One region of the Vibrio sp. QJM3NY_39 genome, then DNA from elsewhere that is predicted to be linked to it. Evidence: predicted binding sites of a transcription regulator. Region 1 holds the regulator's gene; each other region holds the start of a gene.
The links. The regulator CRP, encoded in region 1, controls carbon source genes, mostly activating them, when cyclic AMP is high. The targets are predictions, from matches to a motif close to TGTGANNNNNNTCACA.
Positions count from the first base shown of each region.

Region 2: mlc (sugar metabolism global transcriptional regulator Mlc) is a predicted target of CRP. The motif match lies at 1,325-1,340, and genes of this name have one in related genera.
Region 3: deoD (purine-nucleoside phosphorylase) is a predicted target of CRP. The motif match lies at 2,274-2,289, and genes of this name have one in related genera.
Region 4: pyrG (CTP synthase) is a predicted target of CRP. The motif match lies at 2,146-2,161, and genes of this name have one in related genera.

Region 1 covers NZ_CM173505.1:295,147-299,255, reverse strand. Annotated here, with positions in the region: gene AC3CHU_RS01335 (phosphoribulokinase) at 1-775, shown strand, start outside; gene crp (cAMP-activated global transcriptional regulator CRP) at 1,014-1,646, shown strand; gene AC3CHU_RS01325 (2-oxoadipate dioxygenase/decarboxylase family protein) at 1,831-2,622, opposite strand; gene astD (succinylglutamate-semialdehyde dehydrogenase) at 2,879-4,109, opposite strand, start outside.
Region 2 covers NZ_CM173505.1:1,135,034-1,139,142, forward strand. Annotated here, with positions in the region: gene pyk (pyruvate kinase) at 1-1,096, opposite strand, end outside; gene mlc (sugar metabolism global transcriptional regulator Mlc) at 1,416-2,633, shown strand; gene AC3CHU_RS05245 (chemotaxis protein CheV) at 2,802-3,743, shown strand; gene AC3CHU_RS05250 (error-prone DNA polymerase) at 4,053-4,109, opposite strand, start outside.
Region 3 covers NZ_CM173506.1:280,998-285,106, forward strand. Annotated here, with positions in the region: gene AC3CHU_RS17275 (DEAD/DEAH box helicase) at 1-185, opposite strand, end outside; gene AC3CHU_RS17280 (Lpp/OprI family alanine-zipper lipoprotein) at 547-813, shown strand; gene AC3CHU_RS17285 (L,D-transpeptidase family protein) at 982-2,058, opposite strand; gene deoD (purine-nucleoside phosphorylase) at 2,406-3,116, shown strand; gene AC3CHU_RS17295 (lactate dehydrogenase) at 3,198-4,109, shown strand, end outside.
Region 4 covers NZ_CM173505.1:477,729-481,837, forward strand. Annotated here, with positions in the region: gene relA (GTP diphosphokinase) at 1-1,052, shown strand, start outside; gene mazG (nucleoside triphosphate pyrophosphohydrolase) at 1,298-2,113, shown strand; gene pyrG (CTP synthase) at 2,246-3,886, shown strand; gene eno (phosphopyruvate hydratase) at 3,968-4,109, shown strand, end outside.

The DNA.
Region 1 (4,109 bases):
GGACGTGAAGGCCGCTTGGGTTGAAGGGGATAGTTTCCATCGCTTCACTCGACCAGAGATGGATGTCGAGATCCGTAAGGCTCGCGAGCAAGGTAAGCACATCAGCTACTTTGGTCCACAAGCCAACGATTTTGGCGCATTAGAAGAGTTCTTCCGTCAATACGGTAATGAAGGCACGGGTAAAGTCCGTAGTTACCTACATACCTTCGATGAAGCCGTGCCTTACAATCAAATGCCGGGCACCTTTACGCCATGGCAAGAGATCCCAGAAAATTCCGATGTGATGTTCTACGAAGGCCTTCATGGTGGCGTGGTAGATGGCGACATCAATGTCTCACAGCACGTCGACTTGCTGATCGGCATGGTGCCAATCGTCAACCTTGAGTGGATCCAAAAATTCGTTCGTGACACACGCGATCGTGGGCACTCACGCGAAGCAGTAATGGATTCTATTGTTCGCTCAATGGATGATTACCTTAATTACATCACCCCACAATTTTCGCGTACTCACATCAACTTTCAGCGTGTTCCAACCGTAGATACATCGAACCCACTGAACGCCAAAGGGATTCCAAGTTTAGACGAAAGCTTCGTGGTTATACGTTTGCGTGGCATCAAAAACGTCGATTTTCCCTACCTTCTGGCTATGATAGATGGCTCATTTATGTCACGCCACAACACGCTTGTGGTGCCAGGCGGCAAGATGAGTTTTGCTATGGAGCTCATTGTAAGGCCCATCCTACAACAGCTCATCGAAACCGGAAAAATAGGTTAACAAGACGCCATTCTGGTTGATTACTTTTCATACCGTGATCATGTGCACAATTTTGCGTAAAAATCGTAGCTTGGTCACGATTAAAATCAAGAAATAGTACCTGAAAAAGGATACTATTCTTAAACGAAACACAAGATAGCTTGCAGCGCTCAACGAGTGCTCTTATCCTACAAGTCAATCTAGGCTTAGCTAAAATACGGAAAGCGGCAAGCATACCCTGCAGAGGAAGTAAGATATTATGGTTCTAGGTAAACCCCAAACCGATCCAACATTAGAGTGGTTCCTTTCACACTGTCATATTCATAAGTACCCTTCAAAAAGTACTTTGATTCATGCTGGTGAAAAGGCAGAAACCTTGTACTACATCGTTAAAGGTTCTGTGGCAGTTCTTATCAAAGACGAAGAAGGTAAGGAAATGATTCTTTCTTACCTAAACCAAGGTGACTTCATTGGTGAACTTGGCCTCTTCGAAGAAGACCAAGAGCGTACTGCATGGGTTCGTGCAAAATCTCCTTGTGAAGTAGCTGAAATTTCTTTCAAGAAATTCCGTCAACTTATCCAAGTGAACCCAGATATCCTAATGCGCCTTTCAGCGCAAATGGCAAACCGTCTACAAGTAACTAGCCAAAAGGTTGGTGACTTAGCGTTCCTTGACGTAACAGGTCGTATCGCTCAAACGCTACTTAACCTAGCGAAACAGCCAGATGCAATGACTCACCCTGACGGCATGCAAATCAAGATCACTCGTCAAGAGATTGGCCAGATTGTTGGTTGTTCTCGTGAGACAGTAGGTCGTATCTTGAAGATGCTAGAAGAGCAGAACCTAATTTCTGCACACGGTAAAACTATCGTGGTATACGGCACTCGTTAATCTCGATTAACTGAGCCAAAAATTTGAAAGCCACCAAATGCAAATTTGGTGGCTTTTTTGTTTTCTAAAGATCTAGAGAGCAGATGCGAGATGCGAATGGAGCACCTCCCGCGTCCAAGCGCAAACACTCTCAAAGCGAAGCGTACCCGCATCTTTAGGGTAAAGCCCGTGCTCGTATCTTTCTTTAACCGTTGGTGCTCTCAAAGATCTTGTCAGCCGATGCTGCAACAAACCCTGTATAAATCTCACCATTCGCCATCGCATAACGCTTAGCGAACTCGTAGAAGCCACCAGGAATCACCTCATTGCCTTCAACAAATGAAACTGGCACTTTGTCTGCCATTGTAGATGATTGCTCTAATAAGACCTCTGGAGAGCCTTTAACCTGACCGCCAGATGCATTGATAGTGAAACCTGAATCACTCAAATGGTCATTCACAGTCTGTACTTCATCGAACTCATTAAGCTGGTTCACACTCACCGTAAAGTGGTTTGCACCGTAACCATGAGCCGCTAGCCAAGACGCGTATTCACTCTCTTTTGCTAGCACTTGGAAATCCGCGAAACTCAGATCCCAAAGGCGACCACCAAACAAGAACTCATGACCTTGAAGCTTGCTTGCGTCTACTTGCTCAACCAACTTCGCAACGATCTGTTGTAAGTCACTTGAACACTCTTCTACCTTCAACTCACTAATGAACACTTTCGGTTGGTTTGGGTCTGGGTGCTCGTAGTGCTTAGCCACTAACTTCTTGCTCTCAAACAAGTAGTCGCCACAAGCCTTGTAGCCTAATTCAAGGAAAGGCTTAGCCAGTGTTTCAATACCTAGCGGTGCAACATTGAAAGTTCGCAGTGCAATGTGATCATTAATCAGGGCTTCGTCTTCTTTCAGCAGATGATGAACTTTCTCGGCCGATGGGCAAAGCCTGTGAATGTAATCGTCCCATAGTGATTTAAAGAGTAGATCGGGCGTCATGGTGACTCCTTGTCAGAGGTTCTAGCAAGCTAGTAATTTGGATTAGAGAGGGAGAGGCTGGACACAGAGTCAGCAGCCATCAGCCTGTGACATACTTGTTCTATTATTATCTACCGCCCAATCTAGGTGTCGGACGTGATGGAAAAGGAAGCGATAACACCGCTTCCTCATTACACAATTAACCAATGAATCTGTTATTCATGAACCTAGAGCTCATAAGCTTATGATTCATGAACTTATAGCTTAAGAGCTTAAACTAAAGCTCAATACCTGGGCTAAATGTCGCTGGCAGTTGAGTTTCACCACCTTCCATTGACGCCATTGGGTAAGCACAGTAGTCCGCCGCGTAGTAAGCACTTGGGCGTAGGTTGCCTGAAGCACCCGGGCCACCAAATGGTGCATCACCACTTGCGCCTGTTAGCTGGCGGTTACGATTAACAATACCCGCACGGATATGGTCAACGAAGTATTCCCATTCAGAATCGTCTGTTGAAACTAGGCCTGCAGACAAACCAAAGCGTGTGTCATTAGCCAATTCAACCGCTTGCTCTAGCGATTGGTAACGAACTACTTGTAGCAATGGACCGAAGTACTCTTCATCTGGTAATTCAGCAATGTTGGTTGCATCAATAATACCCGGAGAAACAAACGCCGCTTCACCCGCCTTTGCTTCTACTAGGCTTACACCGCCTAGCGATTGCAGATTAGCTTGCGCGTCCAGAATGAATTTAGCCGCAGCTTCCGAAATTTGTGGCCCCATGAAGGGTGCTGGCTCAGCGAATGGCTGATCGACACGAATCTTCAAGGTCGCAGCCACGAGCTTATCGAGCAGTTGATCGCCCTTCTCTCCAACAGGCACATACAAGCGACGTGCACACGTGCAACGTTGACCCGCACTGATGAAAGCCGATTGAATGATGGTATAAACCGTCGCGTCAGCATCACCAAATTGGTCGCTGATCACCATAGGGTTGTTGCCGCCCATTTCTAGTGCCAGCATCTTGCCCGGTTGGCCCGCGAATTGACGATGCAGGATATGACCGGTATTGGCACTACCTGTGAACAGCACGCCATCAAGGCCTTTAGCATCAGCCAGTGCGATACCTGTCTCTTTGGCACCTTGTACTAGGTTAATTACGCCAGCAGGAAGGCCAGCTTCTTGCCATAGTTTCATCGCAAACTCACCCGTCCAAGGTGTCTGCTCTGACGGCTTAAATACCACGGTATTACCCGATAGCAGTGCTGGAACAATATGACCGTTAGGTAGATGACCAGGGAAGTTATAAGGACCAAATACTGCCATTACACCTAATGGACGATGACGCAGTACGATTTGGTTGCCTGCGGCTTCACGTGAAGCTTCACCCGTACGTTCGTGGTAAGCACGAATAGAGATAGCGATTTTACCCGCCATCGCACCCGCTTCAGTGCGAGTTTCCCAAATCGGTTTACCCGTCTCTTTTGCAATAATCTGTGCAATTTCTTCG
Region 2 (4,109 bases), 840 kb from region 1:
CGGTTTCTTCGGCGGTGACAAAAGTACGGTCAATACGGTAATTGGATTGGTTATTAATCCCTGCCATTTTCTCTGCGCCAATACAGACTTCGGCCATTGATTTTACGGTTTCAACCGGGTAATCACCGGCGGCGGTTTCACCTGAAAGCATCACTGCATCGGTGCCGTCCAGTACGGCGTTGGCAACGTCCATCACTTCGGCACGGGTTGGCATTGGTGCTGAGATCATTGATTCCATCATCTGAGTTGCGGTGATTACGGTTCTGTTAAGCGCTCTAGCACGGCGTATAAGCTGTTTTTGTACTCCGACCAACTCAGGGTCGCCAATCTCTACTCCGAGGTCACCACGAGCTACCATGACCACATCTGAGGCCATTATGATGTCATCCATGTTCTCAACAGTGGCTACCGTCTCTGCTCGCTCTACTTTTGCTACAAGGTGAGCTTCTAATCCCGCTTCTCGTGCAAGCTGACGAGCGTAGTGCATGTCTGCGCCGTTGCGTGGGAAAGACACTGCGAGGTAATCCACTTTGATTTGGGCTGCGGTGACGATGTCGCGCTTATCTTTTTCTGTCAGCGCTTCTGCGGAAAGACCACCGCCTTTTTTATTGATGCCTTTGTTATTTGACAGTGGACCGCCAATGATGACTTCTGTATGAACGCGACAGCCTTCCACTTCGGTCACTTTCAGCTGAACACGACCATCGTCGAGTAACAGGATGTCGTTAGCTGAAACGTCGTTAGGTAATTCTTTATAATCAAGACCGACTGCTTGTTGGTTGCCTACACCTAAACCTAGGCTACTGTCGAGAGTGAATTTGTCACCCACAGCAAGTTGGATTTTGCCATCTTTGAATGTCGATACTCGAATCTTGGGGCCTTGTAAGTCACCGAGAATAGCGATTTGAGTGCCAAGTCTTTTTGCAATTGCTCTGACGTTTTCTGCGCGTTGTATATGGTCGTCGCTGGTGCCGTGAGAGAAGTTCATACGGACGACATTGGCACCGGCTTTGATGATCTCTTCAAGCACGTTACCTTTATCAGTAGAAGGGCCTAGCGTTGTGACGATTTTCGTTTTTCTTAATTCGGCTGTCATGAATACTCCTAGAGTGAGGCCAAGTAATCTTTTAAAAGACTGAATTAAGTATATGCATTAATTGATTATTTATTGGGAGCTAGGGAGATATTTCATTATTTGTCTCTAATTATTGAATTCAGGGCTCAATAACGATGTTTTATTCTGAAAATTAAGTCTCAATTTATCGATTTTGGTGTTAATTTCCCTCGAACTATTTGACTCGATACACAAAGATTCATGTATATACGTGATACTGGTCACGGCGATATACCAAGTGACTTCACAATTACTTCGCAAAGTAAAAAAATTAACTCGTTGATGATTTCTGGAGCGTAAAATGTACATGGCTCAACCGGGCCATATTGATCATATCAAACAGGTCAATGCTGGTCGTGTATATAAACTAATTGACCTTAAAGGTCCTATTTCTCGTATCGATCTGTCCAAGCAAAGTGAGTTGGCTCCGGCGAGTATTACTAAAATTACCCGTGAACTCATTGAAGCTCACCTTATTCACGAAACGACGGTTCAAGAAGCCACGACTCGTGGGCGTCCTGCTGTCGGTCTGCAAACCAATAACGAAGGTTGGCAGTTTCTGTCGATGCGTCTTGGTCGCGGATACTTGACGATCGCGCTCCATGAATTGGGTGGCGACGTGCTTATCGATACCAAGATTGATATTCATGAACGTGACCAAGATGATGTGCTTGCGCGTCTTCTACATGAAATTGATGAATTTTTCCAAACTTATGCTGAGCAACTCGATAGGGTAACAAGCATTGCGGTTACGCTACCGGGCCTTGTGAATTCTGAGCAAGGGATTGTGTTGCAGATGCCGCACTACAACGTTAAAAATTTAGCGTTGGGTCCTGAGATTTACAAAGAAACAGGTCTGCCTGTCTTTATTGCCAATGATACCCGAGCTTGGGCATTAGCAGAGAAGTTGTTTGGTCACTCACAAGACAACGATAATTCTGTTCTTATCTCGATTCACCATGGTGTAGGTGCTGGGATCATTCTCGACGGCCGAGTGCTACAAGGTCGCCACGGTAATATCGGTGAACTTGGGCATATCCAGATCGATAAGCAGGGCAAACTTTGTCATTGTGGCAACCGAGGCTGCTTAGAAACAGTCGCGAGTTCTCAGGCGATCCGTGATCAAGTGAAAGAGCGACTGGCTAATGGTGAAGCATCATCATTAACTGTGTTTGAAGACGTCACTATCGAACAGATCTGTGCAGCCGCTGCTGATGGCGATCCATTGGCTGTTGAAGTTATTGAACAGTTAGGTCGTTACTTAGGTGCCGCGATAGCGATTGTGATTAACCTTTTCAACCCTGAGAAAATCTTGGTGGGTGGTGTTATCAATCAGGCTAAAAGCGTGTTGTACCCTGCGATTCAAAAGTGTATCGAAGAGCAGAGTTTATCGGTTTACCATCAAGATTTAGAGCTGGTGGAATCTCGATTCTATAAACAAGCAACCATGCCTGGTGCTGCGCTTGTTAAACAAGCCTTATATGATGGCCAACTGTTAATGAAAGTTGTTGAAGGTTAACTCCTTATACTCGTCTTTTAGCCTCACCCGAAACCTTTCCATGTACTTAAGCTTTGTATAACATCATTTGTTGTACTTAGTTTAAGCATTCTGTGCATTGGCGCTTTGCTTTAACCTATTGAAGTAGGCTATTGTAGCCACAGTTATTATTTGTCACTAAGGTGTTGTATGTCTGGCGTTTTAAATTCGGTTGATCAGAGAACCAAACTGGTCGGTGAAAACCGTCTGGAGCTCTTGTTATTCAGCTTAAACAGTCGTCAACTATTTGCGATTAACGTATTTAAAGTGAAAGAAGTCCTAAAGGTGCCAGTACTCACTCGCTTGCCGGGCTCTCACCATCATATTACGGGTGTTGCGTCTCTACGTGGTGAATCGGTGCCTGTTATCGATTTGCGCAGCGCGATTGGCTTCCCACCGTCACGAGATGAGACTCAAGAAAATAACTTGATCATCACGGAATACAACCGAACTGTACAAGGTTTCTTGGTTGGGCAAGTGCGTAATATCGTGAATACGACGTGGACTGAAATTCAGCCGCCTCCAAAGACAACGGGTCGTGCCAATTACCTGACGGCTATCACGCATATTCAAGAAGAAGAGCAGCACAAAATCGTTGAGATTATTGATGTTGAAAAGGTACTCGCTGAAATCATCGATTATGATGTTTCGATTTCTGACGGTGTTTTAGATGAGCAACTTGCCAATGAAATGGTTGGACGTAATGTACTTATCGTTGATGACTCTTCAACCGCGCGTAACCAGATTAAAGGTACCTTATCGCAACTGGGTTTGAACATTATTGAATGTTGTGATGGTTTAGAAGCACTGACCTTACTTAAGGGCTGGTGTGATGAAGGTAAAGACATCAATCAAGAAATATTGTTGATGATCACCGATGCTGAAATGCCTGAAATGGACGGCTATAAACTGACGCATGAAGTGCGTACGGATCCAAGAATGCATGACCTGTTCATCACGCTAAATACTTCATTAAGTGGAAGTTTTAATGAAGCTATGGTTGAGAAAGTAGGGTGTAATCGCTTTATTTCTAAGTTCCAACCGGACCTTCTGGTTGAAGTGACTCAAGAGCGAATGCGTCAAATTTTATAATTAAGACTGCTGTACGGTTATTTTGAGTGACCTTATGGAAAGTGTTTGCTAATATTCATGCAGCATATTTTTCTTAACGAAATATGCTCAACTACTAGCGTAACTTTTCACACACAATCTAAGGTAGTTCCTCTTAATGATATGGTTGACTTCTAAAGTCGTAATGACTTTGAGCTTATTACTGTATAGGGAATTTAAGAAAAGACGTACGGAAGCTGAAGTTGAGTCATAACTCAACGATTTAAATTGAAGGGAGGCTGATGCCTCCCTTTTCCTTTTCTGGCATTTATGAAAGGGCTATTTGAATCGCTAATGAAAATCTCGAGATTTGGTGTTCAAGCCAACAATCTCCTCGGTAATATCGAT
Region 3 (4,109 bases), on a different replicon from region 1:
TTGTGTATCATTGGCAACACAAACGCCAACGTTTTTCCTGATCCCGTTTTTGATGAAGCCAATAGATCCTTACCGGCAATAGCAACAGGGATCGCTTTTGATTGGATCTCTGTCGCTTTCTTGAAGTCGTAATGTTTTAAGTTCTTCAGTAAGCGGTTGTCTAAGCCTAAATCTTTAAAGTGCAAAGGACTCTCCAGTCTTGATGGTATTGAATAAAATTAATTTAACGTGACATGATACCGCGAAAGTACTTTATAAGGATAGAGATCACAGTAAATTTATCCTCATATCTCAAGTTGCCTAGGATATTGTATGCATTGGCACCAAAGGGATAGGCCCTCCAAATAATGTAAAAATCGATTCCAACTCCACCGTCTCAAAAATGAGACAGACTGTGATGCTTAGCTAATTACCTCAAAAATTTAGCAATTTCTTTAGTTATTGTTTTTGCAGTTAAAAAATTAGTCGCTACAATCATTAATGAAGCGACTATATGATAAAGAATGTATAGCGCATCTTTTGATGATAAATAAGCAAGGAGTTCTTATGAATAAGACGTTAATCGCAGCTGCAGCCTCAGTTTTCATTTTAGCCGGTTGTTCTTCAGAGCCTGAAGAAGCTGCAGTGTCAGAAATGGATCAATTGACTAACCAAGTTGCTGAACTAAGCAGCGAAGTTGAAGCGCTTAAGAGTGATAAAGCAGCCGCAGAAATGAAAGCTCAAGAAGCATCTGCAGCCGCTATGGCAGCAAAAGAAGAAGCGGATCGTGCTAACGACCGTATCGACAACATTGCAGAGTCTTACACTAAGTAATTGAAAGATAACGCAGTTAATCTATAGATTATATAAGTCGCAAAATGCAGTAAATTGATAGCACCACCTCCGAATAGAGGTGGTGTTTTTTATTTGGGGTAGAGAAAAAGAGAAGAAAGAGAAAGAGAAAGAAAAAAAGCAATGATGCTTTCCAAAGAACCTATTGAATTAAAACTCAATCACAGGCGGTGCGATCTCAACAGGCACACCATTTTGCGCAAAAATAACCGCTTTCGCCTTTGAATTCGGTAAATCAGCATCTTCAAGCCACCATTTTAACTCAACCGGAATTTGTAACGACTTTTTAGAACCGTCACTTCGTGTCAATGGTTCATGAGCTTCAACAAACACACTTCTGTCTGGCTCTAAAGACACTTTAATCGGTTCATCAATGATCGTGACCTGCTCGCCACGGTTAACCTGTTCAAAAAGCCACGCAATATCTTTAGGTTCCATACGGATACATCCTGAGCTCACTCGCAAGCCAATCCCAAAGTCTTTATTGGTACCATGTATCAGATAATCACCAGCACCATAAGCAAGCCGCAATGCATATTCACCTAAAGGATTTTCAGGCCCAGCAGGAACCACTCTTGGTAACTCTATGCCTTTCTCTAAGTACTCTTTGCGAATTGAGTTTGGAGGAGTCCAAGTCGGGTTTGGACGTTTTTGGCTTATCTTTGTGATCATCTCGGGAGTATCTCGCCCTACTCGACCGATACCGACAGGGAAGACATGCACCTGATTTTTCTCAGGCTCAAAGTAGTACAACCTCAACTCGGCAAGGTTAATCACAATGCCTTTTCTCGGAGTATCCGGCAAAATCAAACGGCTAGGAATGCTTAGCACATAGCCTTCAGCAGGAAGAAAAGGATCGACCCCTTTGTTTGCCGCCATTAAAGAGAGAAAGCCAATATCGTATTGCTTTGCAATGATCGCCAAGGTTTCACCCGCCGCAACTTCGTGTTGCTGTATTCTGCCCACGATACGGCTTTCTGTTGGTGGCAACTCAAAAGTTGCAGCAGACACCCACGACGAAGTCATCACGCCAGCAAGCAAAATGATTACCCGAGCAAGTAAAGCAGTTCTCACAGCAAACAAAGTCGTTCTAGCCGTAATCAATGTGGACTTAACAGCAATCAATGTGGATTTAACAGCGACCAACGCTAGCTTATGTAACCTTGTTTTCGTCTGTAACTGTGTTTTCATCGAGTGCGAAGGCGTCGAGTTAGCGCAATACGACATACAATTCCTTGGTTTGTCTCTTTATCAAAGTTTAGATTATCGCTGATCAAACGTCTCTACAACGTATTGTTGCCTCCAAGGCAATATGCAACAGATTTATATTTCGAGCTTTATCTTTAAATATCGTGCAATTTACCCATACAAAATCGATTGCCTTTACGCTTTCAACATATTTGGTTATCAATATTAATAAAACTATAATGGCAAAGCGGTTTTGTGACTAAAGTCTCATGGAGCCTCGTTTTAACTCGCTAATATTGCCTCAACAAAACGAATTCAATTCAACAGAATCGGTAATTGATTAAATCCTGTTCCTATCATTACCGTTTAAACTTTGGAGAACGACCATGGCTACACCTCATATTAATGCTCAAGCTGGTGATTTCGCAGAAACAGTACTTATGCCGGGCGACCCGCTTCGCGCAAAATACATTGCAGAAACATTCCTTGATGACGTGAAGCAAGTTTGTGACGTTCGCAACATGTTTGGTTACACAGGCACTTACAAAGGTAAGAAAGTTTCTGTAATGGGCCACGGTATGGGTATCCCATCATGCTGCATCTACGTACACGAGCTTATCGCTGAATACGGCGTGAAAAACGTTATTCGCGTAGGTAGCTGTGGTGCGGTACGTGACGACGTTAAACTAATGGACGTTGTTATCGGTATGGGTGCTTCTACTGACTCAAAAGTAAACCGCATTCGTTTCAACAATCACGACTTCGCTGCAATCGCTGATTTCGGTCTTCTAGAAGAAGCTGTAAACCAAGCACGTGCACAAGAAGTTCCAGTTAAAGTTGGTAACGTATTCTCTGCAGACCTTTTCTACACTCCAGAAGCTGACCTTTTCGAAAAAATGGAAAAGCTAGGCATCCTTGGTGTTGATATGGAAGCGGCTGGTATCTACGGTGTTGCTGCGGATCTTGGTGCTAAAGCACTAACCATCCTAACAGTTTCTGACCACATCATCCGTGGTGAGAAATTAAGCTCTGAAGATCGTCAAAAATCTTTCAACGACATGATGAAAGTTGCTCTAGAGACTGCAATCAACATCTAACGACTTGATAAAGATACATTGAAAAGCGTTACCTCGCAGCCGAGTTCACTTGGCTGCTCAAATAATCCCGAGGGGGAGATCGTGTCTAACGACAAGCTGCCAAAAGATGCGGATGGTTTGCAACTCAACTTTTGTAAAACATTGGCGTGTGACAACTTTGGCTTGAGCGATGCAAAACGGTATGTTTTGCAACACGCGAACCCTAAGCGTCCAGCGATGGTTTGTCGTGAATGTGGAGCTTTCCCCCCCTTACTTAACAATCGTGAAGTGTTAAGCGAACTTCATCGCCTGCGACAACTTCACAGCGATGGCCTTCCTGCTTGCCGCAATGATGATTGCGATAACTTTGGCCTATCGGTTCATACCCACAAACATCTTTACCATGCCTTCGGCTACAGTGGCGACAGGCAGCGTTATCGATGTAAAGACTGCCAGTCAACCTTCGTTGACAAGTGGTCTGGATCCAATAAAAAACTTCAGTTTCAAGAAAACCTCATGGGCTTATTGTTCATGGGTTATTCCGTACGTGAAATCTGCAGAAAACTTGAGATCAACCCAAAGACTTTCTATGATCATGTTGACCACATCGCGAGCCGTTGCCGTCGTAAATTAGCGATGATCGATGCACGATGGGTTAATCATGCCAAAGATTATCAATTCGCTTCTCATTATCAACGTCTGCAACCGCAAAGCAACAATGGTGTGGTTTGGATAGCAACGGGTGAGGCGCATTCTGGCTATATCCTTTGCCAACACGTCAACTATTCTCAAAATGAAGAGCCTTCAGGGAATGTTGACCACAATCCTTACGATGATGTTGCGCGTTTTGTATCCAAAGATCACTCATCAGAAGCGAACCTCGAACAACCTCAGCCATCTGACAAGTTGAAAGAGCGTATTGAACAGCAGTACCAAGTGATTCTAGCGAGAGGTAACGTTGAGGATCCTATGGGTAACCTCACCACATTTAGCTACCCTTCGAAAGGCGCGCTG
Region 4 (4,109 bases), 180 kb from region 1:
TGGATGAAGTGCGTAGCCAAGTCTTTGATGACCGTGTTTATGCCTTTACACCTCGTGGTGATGTGGTCGATTTACCAATGGGTGCAACACCGTTGGATTTTGCTTACCACATCCATTCGATGGTTGGACACCGTTGTATCGGTGCCAAAGTAGCAGGTCGAATCGTCCCGTTTACTCATAAGTTGGCGATGGGCGATCAAGTTGAGATCATCACTCAAAAAGAACCTAATCCATCACGTGATTGGTTAAACCCGACCACAGGCTTTGTTCATTCAAGTCGAGCTCGTGCAAAAATTAACGCTTGGTTCCGCGCTCAGAGTCGTGAGAAAAACCTTGAAGCTGGACGAGATATTCTAGAAGTCGAGCTAGGCAGAGTCGGAGCGACGCTGAAAGATGCCGAGCAATACGCGCTGAAACGATTCAACGTCAATACTCCAGATGAACTGTATGCGGGTATTGGTAGCGGCGATATGCGTATCAACCAAGTCGTTAATCACATCAATGCTTTGGTCAACAAGCCGACAGCGGAAGAAGAAGATAAAAAAGCGCTCGAAAAGTTGCTTGAGTCTGACAATAAGCCCGCTCATCAGAGTCGTCCGAAAAAGGATGCCGTCGTCGTTGAAGGTGTCGATAACCTAATGACCCACTTGGCTCGTTGTTGCCAGCCAATCCCAGGCGATGTGATCAAAGGTTACATAACTCAAGGTCGCGGTATTTCAGTGCACCGTAGCGATTGCGAACAGTTAAGTGAACTTAACCTACATGCACCCGAACGTATCATCGATACTGTGTGGGGCGATGGTTTTGTCGGCTCGTATATCTTAACGCTGCGTGTCGAGGCGCTAGAACGTACCGGTTTGTTGAAAGACATAACATCCCTGTTCTTAAACGAAAAAGTCAGTGTGACGACAATGAAGAGCCGTATTGACTATAAACGTCAGCTATCGGTGATGGATTTCGATTTGGAAGTGACCAATATTGAGATTCTGAGTCGAGTGACCAGCCGAGTAGAACAAATCAAAGATGTTATGAGCGTAAAACGCCTCGGCTAAAATTCTCGTCATAGTTGAAGCTGATGGCGTTGTTGCCTGCGCGCACTCGCTCAATCACATAGACAAGCTATGCTCAGGAGTCTCGCTTGCTTGTCGCCTAGCCACAGTTTCAATTATTTAGAGAATTAGACAGTATCAACAAAGGTGAGTGGTTTTGGCTGCTCACCTTTTTTAATATCAGTACCTTTTAGTTTTAGAAGACGTTATAAATTTAAAAATCAAAGACAGTGAATAGGAAGAAAACGATGAATCACCCGATTGAACAACTTGAACAGATCATGACTAAGCTGCGCGATCCTGAAGGTGGCTGTCCTTGGGATTTGAAACAAAATTTTGAAACAATTGTGCCGCATACTATCGAAGAGACCTACGAGGTGGTGGACGCGATTCACAACAAAGATTGGCCAAACCTACAAGAAGAGTTGGGTGACCTGTTGTTTCAGGTAATCTTCTACAGCCAATTGGCGAAAGAGCAGGGCTTGTTTGAATTCTCTGATGTGGTCGACGGTATCAATGAGAAACTGACGCGCCGTCATCCACATGTATTTTCTGATACAGAGTTTGCCAGTGATGAAGAAATTAATGCCAACTGGGAAGCTGAAAAAGCCAAAGAGAAAGCACAGGCAGGCAAAACTCAAGAAAGTATTCTAGACTCAATACCAAACTCTCTACCTGCACTTTCGCGTGCTACAAAAATTCAAAAGCAAGTCGCGAAATTTGGCTTTGATTGGGACACTATTGGCCCAGTCGCTGATAAGGTTTTAGAGGAAGTTGATGAGGTGCTAGAAGAAGCGCTTCAAGTAACGCCAAACGAAGATTTAGTTGAAGAAGAACTGGGTGATTTATTGTTTGCGACGGTCAATTTAGTGCGACATTTGGGTAAAAATCCAGAAACGGCTCTCAATAAAGCCAATCTGAAATTTTCACGCCGCTTTAAAGGTGTGGAACAAAAAGTTCGTCAGCAAGATAAAATTTTGACCGACTTTTCTCTACAACAGCTTGATTCCATGTGGGATGAAGTCAAAGTGGCGGAGAAAAGATCATCAAAGCTTTTATCATGAATTGATTTGAAGCAAAAAATAAAAAATTGCAGTGTGATAGATTTCACGTTGTGGCGATAAGGGGCTTCTGGTATATTTTCATCCCGTCCAGAAGTAATCCATTTCCCTCATTCAACCAATTTCAGGTTAAACATGACGACAAATTACATTTTTGTTACTGGCGGGGTTGTATCCTCTCTAGGTAAAGGTATTGCAGCAGCATCTCTTGCGGCTATTTTAGAAGCTCGTGGTCTTAAAGTGACTATGATGAAGCTTGACCCTTACATCAACGTTGATCCAGGCACTATGAGCCCGACTCAGCACGGTGAAGTGTTCGTTACGGAAGATGGCGCTGAAACTGACCTTGACCTTGGTCACTATGAGCGATTCATTCGCACCAAGATGACTAAGCGTAACAACTTCACAGCAGGTCGTGTTTATGCTGACGTTCTACGTAATGAACGTCGTGGTGACTACCTAGGTGCAACAATCCAGGTTATTCCACACATCACTAACTCTATCAAAGAACGCGTAATCTCTGGCGCTAAAGGCCACGATATCGCGCTTGTTGAAGTTGGTGGTACTGTAGGTGATATCGAATCTCTACCATTCATGGAAGCGATTCGTCAGTTAGCAGTAGAACTAGGCCGTGAACGCGCAATGTTCATGCACCTTACTCTAGTGCCATACCTAGCAGCTGCGGGTGAAGTGAAAACTAAGCCAACGCAACACTCTGTAAAAGAGCTACTGTCTATCGGTATTCAACCTGACATCCTAGTTTGTCGTTCAGATCGTGTTATCCCAGCAAACGAACGTAAGAAAATTGCTCTTTTCTGTAATGTACAAGAAAAAGCCGTTATCTCTATGAAAGATGTAGATTCAATCTACAAGATCCCACAATTAATCCGTGCTCAAGGCATTGATGATCTTGTATGTACGCGTTTCGGTATCAATGCACCAGAAGCTGATCTGTCTGAGTGGGAACAAGTAATTTACGAAGAAGCTAACCCAACGGGTGAAGTGACGATTGGTATGGTTGGTAAGTACATTGAACTGCCTGACGCATACAAATCAGTAAATGAAGCGCTGAAACACGCAGGCTTGAAAAATCGCCTAAGTGTCACAATTAAATATGTAGATTCACAAGATGTTGAATCTAAAGGCACAGAAATTCTACAAGACCTAGATGCAATCCTAGTTCCTGGTGGCTTTGGCGATCGTGGTGTTGAAGGTAAGATCCTTGCTGCACAATACGCTCGTGAAAACAAAGTACCTTACTTAGGTATCTGTCTAGGTATGCAAGTTGCTCTTATTGAGTACGCTCGTAACGTTGCGAAGATGGAAGGTGCACACTCTTCTGAATTCTGCAAAGAAACTAAATTCCCTGTTGTTGGCCTAATCACTGAGTGGATTGACGGCGAAGGTAAAGTTGAAGAGCGTACTGAAAAATCTGACCTAGGCGGCACAATGCGTCTTGGTTCACAGCTTTGTCACCTTGCGAAAGGGACGAAAGCTTACGAATTATACGGTAGCGCGACGATCCATGAACGTCACCGTCACCGTTACGAAGTGAACAACAATCTTCGTCCACAAATTGAAAAAGCGGGCCTAAAAGTATCGGGTCTATCTGCGGACAAGAAACTGGTTGAAGTTATTGAGAACCCGAACCACCCATGGTTCGTTGCTGCTCAGTTCCACCCAGAGTTCACTTCAACACCTCGCGATGGTCACCCATTGTTTGCAGGTTTCGTTAAAGCGGCTGGTGAATTCCAGCGCGGCGAATTAGAAAAGTAAAAAGGAATCCAGGTAGCTGCGTAAGTTGTGCTGCTACCTTTAAATTTGACATTTATATATTCAACGAGAAGGAAACATTCAATGTCTAAGATCGTTAAAGTTCTAGGTCGTGAAATCATCGATTCACGTGGTAACCCAACTGTAGAAGCTGAAGTACACCTAGAAGGCGGTTTCGTAGGTATGGCTGCTGCTCCATCTGGCGCATCTACTGGTTCTCGCGAAG